Regions from separate parts of the Exiguobacterium sp. s56 genome, predicted to be linked through region 2. Evidence: riboswitches for the same ligand, from Rfam matches in the RefSeq annotation. Region 2 holds a riboswitch; the other holds the start of a gene.

Region 1 (7,430 bases), on a different contig from region 2:
CGACGGCGATGCGGGTGATGTCTTCTGGGTCAATCGTGTTCAAGTGATCCATCTGCTTCATCCCTTTCTAAACGTGTTCTCTTACTTAGCATACCCGACTCGCCTTCGTTTTACGACAAAAACTAAACAATCAGTATATACAAAGTAAATACAGGATTACGCTATACGTCACGTTTCGGTTCAAATATTCCCGTATCTCGAACATAGCCAAAAATTTGAATCGTTTTATTGTCCTGTATAAACGGGATTCGTTCTTTCGTTAAAATAAATATTATTTCATCGGTCATGTCACATACGTCCGGTTCGACGATTGCTCCCTTGTAGACTAACACCTTTGGTCGCAATCGAATCCATTCGATTGATTGTAGAGAAGACTCTATCCAAATGTCTTCCCACTCTCCCCATAACAATTCGTACTCAGACAACGACTCACTTGGAAATAACGTATCTTCTCCTAAGTATTTGATTTGATACGGGAGCGCATAACACAATGCTTCTGATAGAGCTCGATTTCATGCAGTTCTTTTCGTCGGTCCACCCAATTCACCTCTACCGTATTTGTTCTAATTTTACAATCGCTCGTAATACTTCATCCCGATTCTGCTTTTTCTTCATTTACTTAGGCAAGCGACTCTCAATACTGCGATTCGCCCTGTCGCTTGTCCGTATCATCGCCTCGATATAACGCTTCATGTAGCCGAGGTGCTCTTGGTTGTAAGCCCATAGTACATGACCACAACAACCTGTTTGTAGATAGAGCGGCAATCCGAAATGAACATCGATAGCTCCACCGATATATTTTGTACCGTTTTGCTTCATTTGCAGATGACCGCAATGGAAACAGCTCAGGCGTACCTCATTAATCTTCTCCAAAACGTCCGCTCGGCCCCCACATTGTGGACAAATCACAAACATTTGAGACATGAACGTCTCCAGTTCTCGACTCTCTAATAAAAATCGATTGGTCACGACATCGCCCCCTCGTTTCATTATACAAAAAACCAGCGAAGTCGAGCTTCGCTGGTTGTCGAGATGGCATTACTTGTTGGTTTTTTGGAGCACTTTCAACCCTGTACCCATGTCAGACGCGAGCACATAGTTTTGATCGACGTACACGCCCCAGATATTCGCATCGGCCGGCACGTATTTTCCGATTTGTACCGGGTGACTTGGATTCGAAATATCAACAGTTCGAACCCCGCCCGCATAGTGAGACAAGTACAACGTGTTCCCATGTACTTTTGGATCGTGTACCGTTTTACCGAACGTCACTTGTTCAGCCGGATTCTCAGAGATGTCTTCTGTCAAATCCGTCTTGAATTCGCTCAATAGTTTTGGATTCGTTTTGTTTTTAATGTCGAAGATCCGTGTGTATCCGTAAGCTTGTTCGTAGCCTGATTTAACCGGTGCATACACTTCTCTTGTTTCAACGAGTACCGTGCCCGCCTTTTGCAAGTGCCGCCGAGTGCGCCGAGCCTTGTTGATCCGATGCGAACGCTGTGCGTCCTTCGTATGTCACGTTATCTGGGTCTGAAATATCCAAGATGATCGTTCCAAGATCCCAGAACGAGAGAAACGCTGTTTTCCCGTTCTCATCCGCATAGGCGCTATGATTGAAGACCGGTCTCTTCTTGCCATCTGGTGCGTTCCAGTTGTATCCGTCAAAGCTTTCATCGACTTCTGCTAATGAGCGTGGATCGAACTCATATAGCTTCTTCGGTTCCGCCGGGTTGGTGACATCGACGAGTTGGAAGTCCTTCTCTTTACCGTGTGAATAGTAGTCCGCGTAAGGGTTCGAGGCAAGGACCAATACCCGGTCCCCTTGTGTCGTCAAGTAAAGCTCATGTGTGCCTCTCGTTTTCTTCGTCACTTCATAGAAACCCAACTTCTTCGGCTCATACGGGTTCGTCACATCATAAATCAGGAATCCACCTTTAGAATTCGGATTTTTAGAGTCGAGTTGTTGTGCCGATACAACCGCCAAATCTCCTTTGAACGATTTTGTGTTCACCGTCTTCACGATTACTTTTTCCTGCCAAGTCCCAGGAATGTCTTGGTCGGCGAATACAGCGACTTCTTTCGGGTTGGATGGATCTTTCAAGTCAAACACGCGAACCCCGCCGTTTCCTCCACCGGCAGTATTTGTTCCTGTGTATGCGAACCCTTTATGGGCGTACACGTCGGCCGTACTATTTTTTACGCCTTCTCGGATTTCCTTTAATGATACTGCTGCCGTCTCATGTAGATACTTGACGTTCTTGCTTCCTTCCGTCACGGGAACCGAACTGATTTCATCCGAATTGCGCTCCCCTTTCTCAATGATGATGTCCCCAAGCTCGTCATGCGCATATGTAACCGGTAAAGCTGACGAGACCGTTAACCCTGTGACGAGCGCTGCACTTAATAAGAATTTTCCTTTCAAAATAAATTCCCCCTTATATTTTTTTGATAGAAACTCTGTTAGAGGCAGAATACAAAAAAATCCTTCTGAACTCATAAACGAGACAGAAGGATTCCTAAAAATTCCGATTTCCTCTCATCTCTCAGCGTTCGCTGTTAGATTTAGCACCGTTTCCGTACTGGCGATTCAGTACGGATGGTTGCCGGGCTTCATAGGGCTAATTCCCTCCACCTGCTCTTAATAAGAGTATTCATATCAAATTACTTTGTATTATGACGACGTTTCCATGGAATGTCAATATATTTTTCTGCATAATCTTTACAGGTGAAGTTTTCATTCACTCTCGCTCCCGATAATAGTGAACCGGCCGAATCTCGAGCCTCCACCCTAACGCTTCCGCTTCGGGCACTTGGGTCGTCGGATGGATGGAAGCGATTCTGACCGCGTCCTCCATATCCACCGCTTCAATCACGAACGCACTTCCCATGACTTCCTTCGATGCCGTAACAGGCCCATCCGTAATCGAAATCTCCTGTGACTCCCGCTTGAGTTGCTTCATGCTCGCTTCAAGCCCCATGTCCAACAACACTTGTTCACTTGCATATAGCTCCTGTAAGTATGGTTCACACGTCGCCATGATTTGATCGATTTCTAGGTCGGTCTTTTCGTTCATTTTGTCAGCGTTGAAATATCCCGTTACCAAGAACATCATGTGATCTTCTCCTCTCGAATCTACAGTCATGCATCATCTTATCCCATTCCCTATTCCCTGTTTACAGGCATTGCCTACACAAAAAGACGGTCGACATGAAATCATGTCAACCGTCTTTCCTCATCTATTCAGGATTATCCAATCGATCCTTCCATCTCAAACTTGATGAGACGGTTCATTTCGACGGCATATTCCATTGGCAATTCTTTCGTGAACGGCTCGATGAAGCCCATGACGATCATCTCAGTCGCTTCTTCTTCCGAGATTCCACGGCTCATGAGGTAGAAGAGTTGCTCTTCTGACACTTTAGAGACTTTCGCTTCGTGCTCGAGTGAGACTTGGTCGTTCAAGATCTCGTTGTACGGGATCGTGTCCGACGTCGACTCGTTATCCATGATGAGTGTGTCACATTCGATGTTCGAACGTGCACCTTTCGCTTTACGACCGAAGTGGACGATTCCGCGATACGAGACTTTTCCGCCTTGTTTCGAAATCGACTTCGAGACGATTGACGACGACGTGTTCGGTGCGAGGTGAATCATTTTCGCGCCCGCGTCTTGGTGCTGCCCTTTACCGCCGAGAGCGATTGAGAGCGTCATACCGCGTGAGCCTTCACCTTTCAAGATGACGGCCGGGTATTTCATCGTGAGTTTCGAACCGATGTTGCCATCGATCCATTCCATCGATCCACCCGCTTCACAGACAGCACGCTTCGTGACCAAGTTGTAGACGTTGTTCGCCCAGTTCTGGATCGTCGTATAGCGGCAATATGCGTCTTTGTTGACGAAAATCTCAACGACCGCTGAGTGGAGTGAGTTCGTCGTGTAGACCGGTGCTGTACATCCTTCGACGTAATGGACAGAAGCGCCCTCGTCGACGATGATGAGCGTCCGCTCGAACTGACCCATATTCTCCGAGTTGATGCGGAAGTAAGCTTGGAGCGGTTGCTCGAGCTTCACGCCTTTTGGTACGTAGATGAACGAGCCACCTGACCATACAGCCGAGTTGAGCGCCGAGAACTTGTTGTCCGTCGGCGGAATCAATTTTCCGAAGTACTCACGGAAGAGGTCTTCGTTTTCTTTGAGCGCCGTGTCTGTATCTTTGAAGATGACACCTTTCGCTTCAAAGTCTTCTTGCATGCTGTGATAGACAACCTCAGACTCATACTGAGCCGAGACGCCTGCCAAGTATTTTTGCTCCGCTTCTGGGATTCCGAGCTTGTCAAACGTACGTTTGATTTCTTCAGGAACCTCGTCCCACGAGTGCTCTGTCTTTTCAGACGGTTTGACATAATACGTGATCTCATCGAAATCGAGTGCCGTGAGATCGCCGCCCCATGTCGGCATCGGCATTTTGCGGAACTGTTCGAGTGATTTCAAGCGGAACTCGAGCATCCATGCCGGTTCTTCTTTCATGCGCGAGATCGTCTCTACGATTTCATTCGTCAAGCCGCGGCCTGAACGGAAAATCGAGATGTCTCGGTCATGGAAGCCATATTTATAATCGCCAATGTCAGGCATGTTTTTCGCCATATCGGTCTCCTCCTTCTACTTACGCTTCCTCGTCGACTCCCTTTTCAAGCGCTTTCCACGCGAGCGTGGCACACTTGATGCGAGCCGGAAACTTTGAGACGCCAGACAACGCTTCGATGTCGCCTAGGTCGAACGTGTCTGTATCATAGTCTTTTCCTTGGACCATCTCCGAGAAGATGGTGGCCAATTGGAGTGCCTCGTCAACAGACTTGCCCTTCACGATTTGAGTCATCATCGATGCCGACGCGAGACTGATTGAACAGCCTTCACCTTCGAACTTGGCATCTTTCACGATTCCGTCCTCGACTTGGAGTTGGAGTCGGAGTGAATCCCCGCATGTCGGGTTGTTCAAGTCGACCGTCACGCCATCTTCGATGACGCCACGGTTTCTTGGGTTTTTATAATGATCCATGATGACCTGTCGGTACAACATGTCGAGATTGTTAAAACTCATAATTGAAATACTCCTTCGTTTGACGTAGCCCTTCGATGAAGCGGTCGACCTCTTCTTTCGTATTGTACAAGTAGAAGCTCGCTCGGGCTGTCGATGATTGCTTCAGGAGACGCATGAGCGGCTGGGCACAGTGGTGGCCGGCCCGGACCGCGATGCCTTGCATATCCAAGACGGTCGCTAAGTCGTGGGCGTGCACGTCACCTAAATTGAACGTGACGAGTCCGACCCGTTCCTCTGGTCCGTAAATTTCAATGCCTTCAATCGTACGCATCTGTTCGATGGCGTACGTCGCGAGCGCCCGTTCGTGGGCTTCGACGTTCTCGAGACCGAGGTCTTCTAAAAAGTCGATGGCCGCTGCCAAACCGACGGCGCCGGCGATAATCGGCGTCCCTGCTTCGAACCGGTACGGGATGTCTTTCCATGTCGACTCATACAAGTCGACGTAATCGATCATCTCGCCACCGAATTCGACCGGTTCCATGTTTTTGAGCAACTGCTTCTTCCCGTATAAGACACCGATCCCGGTCGGACCGAGCATCTTATGGCCTGAGAAGGCGAGGAAGTCGCAATCGAGTGCTTGCACGTCAAGTTTCCGGTGCGGTGCGCTTTGCGCCGCATCGACGACCATGACCGCGCCTTTTTCATGGGCGAGCTTCGCCACATCGGCGATCGGGTTGATCGTGCCGAGCACGTTCGAGACGTGACTCATGGCGACGATTTTCGTCCGGTCCGACAAGACGGCACGGACCGCGTCGAGCGTGACCCGACCGTCCGGCGTCAATTCGACGTAACGGAGCGTGGCCCCTTTACGCTTGGCGAGCTGTTGCCATGGAATCAAGTTGGCGTGGTGCTCCATCGGTGTGAGGACGATCTCGTCCCCCGCGCCGACATTGGCGTCCCCGTAGCTTGACGCGACGAGGTTAATCGCCGTCGTCGTCCCGCGTGTGAAGATGATTTCTTCTGGGACGGCGGCGTTGATGAATGAACGGACGCGCTCCCGCGCCCCTTCATACGCATCCGTCGCGTGCGTCCCGAGCGTATGGACGCCCCGGTGCACGTTCGAGTGGATGCGGCGATAGTAATCCTCGATCGCCTCGATGACAGCAAGCGGTTTTTGGGAGCTCGCCGCGCTGTCGAGATAGACGAGCGGATGACCGTTGATTTCCTGATCTAAAATCGGGAACTGTTTACGAATCGAGGCATCAATCATCTTAACGTACTTTCCCTTCGATGACTTCACGGAGACGGTCTTTGACCGACTCGATCGCGAGTTGCTCGACGACCGGGTTCAAGAATCCGTGAATGATCAACCGTTCGGCTTCTTTACGTGACAGACCGCGGCTCATCAAGTAGTAGAGCTGTACGTCGTCGACGCGTCCGACCGAAGCGGCGTGACCTGCCATGACGTCGTCCTCATCGATGAGGAGAATCGGGTTCGCATCCCCACGTGCCTTTTCAGACAACATGAGCACACGTTCCGTTTGAACGCCGTTCGATTTCGAAGCGCCATGGTGAATCATCGATGTCCCGCTGAAGATGGCCGTGGCCGAATCTTTTTGGACACCGTGAATCAAAATGAACCCTTCTGAAGACTTCCCGAAATGGTCCGTCCGGATGTTGAAGTTTTGTTTCTGTGCGCCACGACCGATCGTGACCGCTTTCGTGTCTGAGAACGTGTTGTCTCCGACGAGGTGCGTTTTCGTCTCGACGACCGAGTTGCCGTCATTCATGTGACCGAGCGCCCATTCGAGGCGTGCGTTCTCATAGACGACACCGCGGCGGTTCATGAACGATAGAGCCGACTCAGCAAGCTGGTCGACGCCACCGAAGACGACTTTCGCGTTCGCGCCAGCGAACACTTCCGTCACGGCGTTGACCGTGTGCGGCTCGTTCGTGTTCGAGAGGAAGCTCTCGACGTACGTCAATTCACTGCCTTCGTCTGCGACGATGATCGTGTGGTGATAGAGCGCGCCGTTCGCTTGTTCCATCGTGAAGATGGCTTGGAGCGGGTCTTTCAACTGAACGTTCTTCGGTACGTATAAGAACGCACCGCCGTTCATGAGGGCAGCGTTCAACGCAGACAAACGTTCTTCGTCCACGCGGACACCTTCCGTCATGAAGTATTTCTCGACGAGGTCCGGATGTTGTTCCATCGCTTCGTTGATGCCCATGAAGAGGACACCTTCTGGCGTCGCAAGTTCGTTGTAGACGACATGACCGTTGCGTTCAACGAGCACGTTTGTACGGTGGTCTCCAAGAAGTGCTTCGATTTCAGGCGTCAAGCCGTCATGCTTCGTGAGCTCGACGTCTCCAGAGACGAAGTCCCATTTA
Region 2 (7,430 bases):
TCAATCGTGAGGTCATATAGCGGATAAGGTGTCATCGGTTCCATCGTGCCACCGTTATGGATTCGACGGAAGGTTAAACTGTCAGCCCCGTTGAGCAAATCGGCATCTTGTAAAATGGAGGAGGAATAGCGAGCCTTGTCTCCACCATAAGACTGGAGCAGATGAGGCATGTTCGTGGCCTTATCTCGTCCTAATGCGATAAACACATCGGACGGTCTAAGGTTCGGCAAAAAGTGGAAGAATGGGTTAAAGTAGCCCCCTTCTTCAATCCCAATCTCAACCGTGCCGCTAAATCCAGGCGAAATCCTCATAAGTGTGACCGGATACGGTTCCATGTCTTGTCCATTGTCATAGAAGGCGTCCGGCTTATGTAACGCAGCCCGTTCATTTGCGGTCGCGATATGGACGGTCGGAAGGAACGAAATCTCCGTGCCGACCTCGTCTTTCAAGTAGGCAGGTCTTTCTGCAAGCTCGACGGCCCCGTACCCTTCCATCCCGTCCATCCGGTCTGATTTACAGAGCGCATAGATTGTATCCCCCTCGACATAGGTCACTTCATTAAAACTATATCCATAATAGTCATCATTCATAAGCGGGGCCCGGGTCGCATACGCCATCCCGAGGATTGAAAACGTCTCTCCATCTAGTTCGGTCAGTCGTTCCTTGTCTTCACATTGGTTCAAAATTGTTTCGGCATCCACTACAGGCTCTTGACTGTTCAACGTAACCCGTTCGGCTTGCCAGTGCTCCTCGATATGGCCATAGCGGACGACGTCCACGTCTTCCGAGCAGCCTGCCGTCAACCATAACAGTGACAATGACATCAACGCTCGTTTCTTCATGTTCAAGCCACTCATTTCTTCTTCAAGTCAGGGAAGTAGGACAAGAACGTCTCGGCCCCTTCGCTCGTCAGTTTGTACGTCTCGTCGGTCGAGCGGTCGGTCACGTAAATATCCATCTTTTTCGAGCGCTGTTTATACGTCACCTCGAACTCTTGTCCCTTGTGTCCATCGACGATTGTTAGAAGCGGATAGTCGCCTTCATCACCTTGACGCTTCGTCGGTTCAGCGGAATCGATTGCTTGGACGAGGTCATCCATATCGTTCCCCGCTGCTTTTAAAAGAACCGGGTATGACAACGGAGATTCCGGGTTGAACGGCTGTTGATGAAGATAAACGAGTGGACCGACCACAAGTGGCATGTAGTCTTCGTCGGGGTGTGTCTCGAGCTGCTTTCGTTCCGCTGTCGATAATAAGTCAGAGGTGCGGTATGTGAACGTCATCGTCTCATTGACGACTTTTCCGTCACGAGTATAGGTGAACTCATACAATGGATAAGTCTGGTCCGGGATGAGCTCCGTCTCGAGGGGGAGGCGCTCGACGCTCAACGCTTCATATGTAAGCCCTTCTGCGGTTTGGTCAATCATCGACTCGAGTGGAGTCACCGAGAAATAAAGGTCCGCAAACATGAGCAGCAAATACGGTTTCTCAGTAATCGTGTCGTAACCGATCGCTACTTTGATGTCTTTCATGCTGGCCATCGACGGATCGAACGAGAACAACGGATATGGACTCGGCATTCCCCCGATTTCTACTTCAATCTCACCGTACAGAGCCGGGGAAAAGGCGACGAGCGTTTCGAGGAACGGTTCAATCCGGTTGCCTGACTCGTTCAATTCATCGGCATCCCGTAAGGCGGTTTTGGCGGACTTATCGGCCGGACCGACGATTGGATAACGACCGATCGGTGTCCCCGTTGATACGTCCACATCGTCAGGGAACGACTCGATCACTTCCGCCGAGAAGCGGTTCGAGACCGTGTCACGACAAAGCACATAATTCTCATCCCCTTTCATATATGATACGGCCTTGAACGCATACTCCTCACCCGTGTCCGTCATCGGATAGCGGTTCGCCACGATCGTATCGAACACAATCAAGTCGCCTTCCAGCTCGGTCGTCAACTTACCGCTACAGGCTTCAAGCGTCTCGTCGGCTGAATGAAGGGAAATCAACTCCTCCTTGGCATACTTACTGACGGTCCAATGCGCGTCGACGTAAGACAAGTTTACGACGTCCGGCTTTTCCCCACCGCAACCAACCAATAAGCCTGTGGATAGTACAAATAAACCGACTAACTTTTTCAAATCATCCGCCCCTCACCATTTATTTGTACCAATTTTACCATTATATTACTTTAGGAGGGAACACGAAAAAAACCGTCCGACGACCTGGACGGGTTCAATGACCGTTACACAGTTTTATCGATGGCTCGGGTCAATCTCGTCTCGACATCGCGTGCCACAGCTTGGAGCGACTCATCCTCGATCAGTTCGATCAGTTTCGTCGGCTTTGGCATCCCGACATGGGTCGACCCGTCTTTCGTGAAGACGGCGAGCTTGCATGGGAGGAAATAACCGCCTTCCCGGTGCGCCGTGATGACTTTTTTCGCTTCTTTTGGATTGCACACTTCGAGGATGCGGTAGTCTCCATCAATCGCTTGGCCTTTCTCTTCGAGCGTCTCACTCAAATTGAAGTCCCAAAGCACCCCGAACTCTTCCTCTTTGAGCGTCGTTTTCAGCTTCTCGACGACCGCTTCGACCGTCTGATCGGTCTTGACCGTGTAATCAAACATGTGAACCCCTCCTAAGATGTAGTCTCTCTCGTCTTGTACCCGAAGTGAGGACCGACAAATCGTCTGTTCGGTCGAAAAAAGTATATGTGATTTGAAACATATTCGATGTCCGTCACGTATGTATGAGAGAAAATAAACAAGTCCATACTTACGTAAAGGAGAAGTGGTTGCCGTGACGGTCACCGTATTCACACATACAAGCTGCAGTTCTTCCCGTAAGACGATCGATTGGTTACGTGAGCAGAACATCCCGTTCATCGAGAAGAAATTGACCGACCAAGGGATGTCGTTCACCGAGTTCAAAGACATGCTCCGCCTCACCGAGAACGGGACGACCGACCTGTTGTCCGTTCAAAAGAGCGTGTACAAACAAGCGGCGGATCACCTTGACGAGATGTCGCTCCGTGAGCTGTACAGCTTCGTGGCGTCGCATCCCCAGATTTTGAAGAGTCCGATCGTCGTCGACGACAATCGGATTCAAATCGGGTTCAGCGAGAAAGAGATTCGTACGTTCATCCCGCGCCATGACCGCATTGCCGAATTGAAACGATTGCTCGACAACAAGTAAGAGCCCTGCCGAAGCAGAGCTCTTTTCTTATGCCTTCTTGAGTCGGGCCGCCAAGCGGTTGCCGAACGACTGAATCGATTGGACGAGTAGAATCAAGACGAAGATGGTCACGTACATGACCTCCGGCTCGAATCGAAGATGCCCGTATTGATAGGCGATATCGCCGAGTCCGCCTGCCCCGACGAGTCCTGCCATCGCGGTCGCCCCGATCAAACCGATCGTCGCAATCGTCAGACCGAGCACGATTGAAGAGCGGGCCTCCCGGATCAACACGTACCAGATGATTTTCCGGGTCGAGATGCCCATCGCTTCATACGCCTCGACGACCCCGCGGTCGACCTCGAGCAGCGCCGACTCCATGAGCCGCGCGATATACGGCGCCGTGAACACGATGAGCGGCAACAGCACGCCTTGGACGCCGATTGTTGTTCCCATGATGAAACGGGTGAACGGGAGGATGAAGAATAAGAGAATGATGAATGGGATTGAACGGACGACGTTGATGACGCTCGACAAGATGCCGTAGAAATAACGGTTGGCGAGCCGCCCGTTCGGTCGCGTCAAGACGAGGAGCGTCCCGAGCGGCAGTCCGATCAACGTCGAGATGACGAGTGCGATGCCGGTCATCGTGAGCGTCTGAATCGTCCCCGTCCAAATCAAGTCACCCCAATTTTCCCAAAACTGAAGCATAGTTCGTCACCTCCTTCACTTTCACACCGCTCGCCTCTAAGAAGCGGACGGCTTGGTCGGTCTGGCCCTCATCGCCGTCCAAATGGACGAGTAGATTACCGACGAGACCTCCTTTAAGCTTTTTGATGCCGCCCCCGATGATGTTCGGCAGCAAGCCGAACCGTTTCGTCAATTGGGCGAGCACGGCCTGTTCACTTTGATGGCCGATGAACGACAAGTTGACGAGCGTCCCGTGCGTGCTCAATTCTTCGACGACCTCTTTCGGGACATCGAGGTTCGTCTTCAAGAACTTGCGCGTCGTCGCATGCTGCGGGTCCGAGAACACGTCGAGCACGTCCCCTTCTTCGATGATCCGGCCGGCCTCGATGACCGCGACCCGGTCGCAGATGCGCTCGATGACTTCCATCTCGTGGGTGATCAAGAAAATCGTCAGCCCGAGCTCGCGATTGATGTCGAGAAGCAGGTCGAGAATCGACTCGGTCGTCTCCGGGTCGAGCGCGCTCGTCGCCTCGTCGCTGAGCAGGATGTCCGGCTCATGTGCGAGGGCGCGGGCGATGGCGACACGTTGCTTCTGTCCGCCCGAAAGTTGCTCCGGATAATGTTTCCGATGATCCGTCAATCCGACGATGTCGAGGTACTTGTCGACGCGTTCGCGGATTATCCGCTTATCGAGTCCTTCGAGACGGAGCGGGATGGCGACGTTCTCTTCGACGGTCGCCGTCTTGAGCAGGTTGTAATGTTGGAAGATCATCCCGATGCGATGACGTAGCTTCGAGAGCCCTCGTTTGTCGAGCTTCGTGACGTCCTGTCCTTCGATTTCGACCTGGCCCGACGTCGGGCGTTCGAGCAGGTTGATCATGCGGATGAGCGTGCTCTTTCCTGCCCCGCTTCGGCCGATGATGCCGAAGATCTCGCCTTTCTCGATGGTGAGCGAGACGTCGTCGAGTGCGGTGACAGCACCTTTATTTACCGTGAACGTCTTCGTGATTCCTTTAAGTGCGATCATAGGCCCTCCTTAAAACGCCGGGACGATTGAGCCGTCGAACGTCTCTTCGATGAACGTCCGGACCTCGTCCGAGTGATAATACGATTTGAGCGTCGCGACGACTTCGTCATCCTTGTTGTCGGTACGGACGACGACGTAGTTCGGATACGGGTTGTCGACCGTGTCTTCATGGAACAAGGCGTCCTCGTTGATCGACAGGCCGGCACCCATCGCGAAGTTCGTGTTGATGGCAGCGAGTGCGACTTCCGGGAGCTGGGTCGGGAGCTGCGACGCCTCGAGTTCGATGAATTCAAGGTTGAGCGGGTTCTCGGCGATGTCACGTTTTGTCGCCTTGTCTGTCAATCCTTCTTTGAGCGTGATGAGTCCCGCTGTCTCATAGAGACGGAGCGCGCGTAGCTCGTTCGCCGGGTCGTTCGGGACGGCGACCTTGTCACCTTCTTTCAAGTCCTCGATGTCGGTCAATTTCTCTGAGTAGAGACCCATCGGGAAAGCGACGGTCTTGAACACGTCGTCGATTTTATAGCCTTTATCGGACTTTTGCAGTTCTAGGAATGAGAGCGTCTGATAACTGTTCACGTCGAGGCTGCCCTCGGCGAGCGCCGTGTTCGGCGTATTATAGTCGTTGAACACTTTGATATCGAGTTCGAGGCCGTCTTCGGCCGCGAGTTCTTTCACTTTCTCGGCGATCTGTTGGTGCGGCCCGCCCGTGACGCCGATCGTGAGCGACTCCGTGCTGAGCGCCTCGCTCGCGTCCGATTGTCCGCATGCTGAGAGCGCGATGGCGGCGAGTAGTGATGTTCCTGCAAGTACTGTTTTCTGTTTGATGTTCATTTGTTTTCCTCCTCCAAAATGAAAGCCCGCTACTCATTCAGAGTGGCGGGCACGACAAGTCAAAGTCGGACACGCTCATCTCCCAGACGATTTCGTCTGTTGGAATTAGCACCATGATCATTACGATCTGGTTGCCGGGTTTCACAGGGCCAGTCCCTCCACCACTCTTGATAAGCAATCGGTCTATTAAGTTGTTATCATCTTACTTTTAATTCTTTTAATTGTAAATAGATAATTGTAAATTTTCAAAAATTATTTTCAGAAAATTTTTATCGAGCGGTTCCGGCAACTGTTGCAGCTCGGTCTCCGTCATGACGGAGTCGACGAGGACCGGGATATGCTCAAATCCGACCCCGAGCGTCTCGAGCGTCGTCGGGGCACCGAACCGTTTCAACCAAGCTTCCAAATACGGAGCATCGGCCGAGCGCCGCAAGCGCTCTTGGATGATCAGGCCGAAGCCGACCTTGTCTCCGTGCAAGAATGAGTGGGTCGACTCGAAGCGGCTGAGCGCATTATGGACCGCATGGCCCACGGCGACGCGTGTCCCGGCGTCACCAAATCCACCGACGGCGCCGCCGATGGCGAGCACGTGATCGACCGCGAAGCGGACGTCGTCACTATACGACTCAAAAGCGTGCTCGCTCAATTCAAGTTCGACGAGACGCCCGCACTGCTCGGCCAAGACGAGTCCGGTGTTGACGCCGGCGTCAGCTGAGCTGTCACCACTCAAATAACGGGCCTCGTAAAACTTCGCGACCGTGTCGATGACACCTGCCCGAAAGTATTCATATGGTGAGCGCGAGATGACCCGTGAGTCAACGATGACCCGTTCGATGACGACGCGGAACATGTCGTAGCGGTCGTAGCTCCCGTCCTCCTGATAGACGACGCTGAGCGGTGTGAACGCCGCACAGTTCGAGGCGAGCGTTGGGACGACGATGAGCGGGACGTTCCGTTGATAGGCGACGAGTTTGGCCGTATCGACGAGCTTGCCACCTCCGACGGCGATTAACACGTCGGCGTCCAACGGTTTGAGCCGTTTGACTTCCGAGTCCGTGCACTCCCCGCTGAACCTTGTTGCCGGATAGTCCGCGATGGCCGGAAAGATGGCTCGGACGACGTCATACCCTTTCTGACCGTGCAGGACGTGGGCACGGCGGCCGTCGACTAAGTCATCAAGACGGTCGAGCGCGTCATCGGCGTGGTCATATTCAAGGACGGCCTGACGAATCATGCGCGCACCTCCTCATAGGCGGCAAACAACCGCTCGATTCGTTCGACGGCCTCGTCAATCTTCGGTTCCGGTGAGACGAGGCCGAAGCGGACGTATCCGTTCCCTTCCGAACCGAAGAAATAGCCCGGGGTGACGGCGACACCGGCTTCATGCAGCAGTTTCCGCGAGAACGACTTGGCATCACCCTCAGGCACTTTCGCCCAGACGAAGAACGAGCCTTCCGGCGGTTCGACGGCCCAGCCGGCCCGGTTCAACCCGTCGATCAGGCGATCACGCCGTGCCTCGTACAGTCGTGCCAAGTCATCGCGAATGGTACGGGGCGCCTCGAGCGCAGCGACAGCCGCCGCCTGGATGGCCGAGAACACGCTGACGTGGACGTGGTCCTGATACGTGTTGATCGCCTCGATGATGTCCGCGTTCCCGACGGCGAAGGCGACGCGCCAACCGGACATGTTGAACGCTTTCGA

Evidence for each region. A riboswitch is a leader RNA that binds a small molecule or an ion and turns the genes downstream of it on or off. The one in region 2 is predicted to bind S-adenosylmethionine.
Region 1: it holds a riboswitch for S-adenosylmethionine, as region 2 does, so the genes downstream of both, KNP71_RS07915 (LVIVD repeat-containing protein) here and KNP71_RS13095 (MetQ/NlpA family ABC transporter substrate-binding protein) in region 2, are expected to answer to the same signal.

What each region holds. Positions count from the first base shown of each region.
Region 1 is NZ_JACSLR010000006.1:107,392-114,821, reverse strand. Features, by position in the region: gene KNP71_RS07925 (L-lactate dehydrogenase) at 1-52, opposite strand, end outside; gene KNP71_RS16015 (DUF6678 family protein) at 162-491, opposite strand; gene KNP71_RS07920 (hypothetical protein) at 616-969, opposite strand; gene KNP71_RS16010 (LVIVD repeat-containing protein) at 1,039-1,416, opposite strand; gene KNP71_RS07915 (LVIVD repeat-containing protein) at 1,427-2,422, opposite strand; SAM riboswitch class I at 2,534-2,648, opposite strand; gene KNP71_RS07910 (YciI family protein) at 2,739-3,113, opposite strand; gene sufB (Fe-S cluster assembly protein SufB) at 3,248-4,645, opposite strand; gene sufU (Fe-S cluster assembly sulfur transfer protein SufU) at 4,665-5,099, opposite strand; gene KNP71_RS07895 (cysteine desulfurase) at 5,089-6,309, opposite strand; gene sufD (Fe-S cluster assembly protein SufD) at 6,311-7,430, opposite strand, start outside.
Region 2 is NZ_JACSLR010000015.1:35,222-42,651, reverse strand. Features, by position in the region: gene KNP71_RS13125 (hypothetical protein) at 1-842, opposite strand, end outside; gene KNP71_RS13120 (hypothetical protein) at 854-2,146, opposite strand; gene KNP71_RS13115 (DUF302 domain-containing protein) at 2,251-2,634, opposite strand; gene KNP71_RS13110 (Spx/MgsR family RNA polymerase-binding regulatory protein) at 2,807-3,202, shown strand; gene KNP71_RS13105 (methionine ABC transporter permease) at 3,230-3,892, opposite strand; gene KNP71_RS13100 (methionine ABC transporter ATP-binding protein) at 3,864-4,898, opposite strand; gene KNP71_RS13095 (MetQ/NlpA family ABC transporter substrate-binding protein) at 4,908-5,729, opposite strand; SAM riboswitch class I at 5,802-5,906, opposite strand; gene KNP71_RS13090 (iron-containing alcohol dehydrogenase family protein) at 5,947-6,963, opposite strand; gene KNP71_RS13085 (aminotransferase class I/II-fold pyridoxal phosphate-dependent enzyme) at 6,960-7,430, opposite strand, start outside.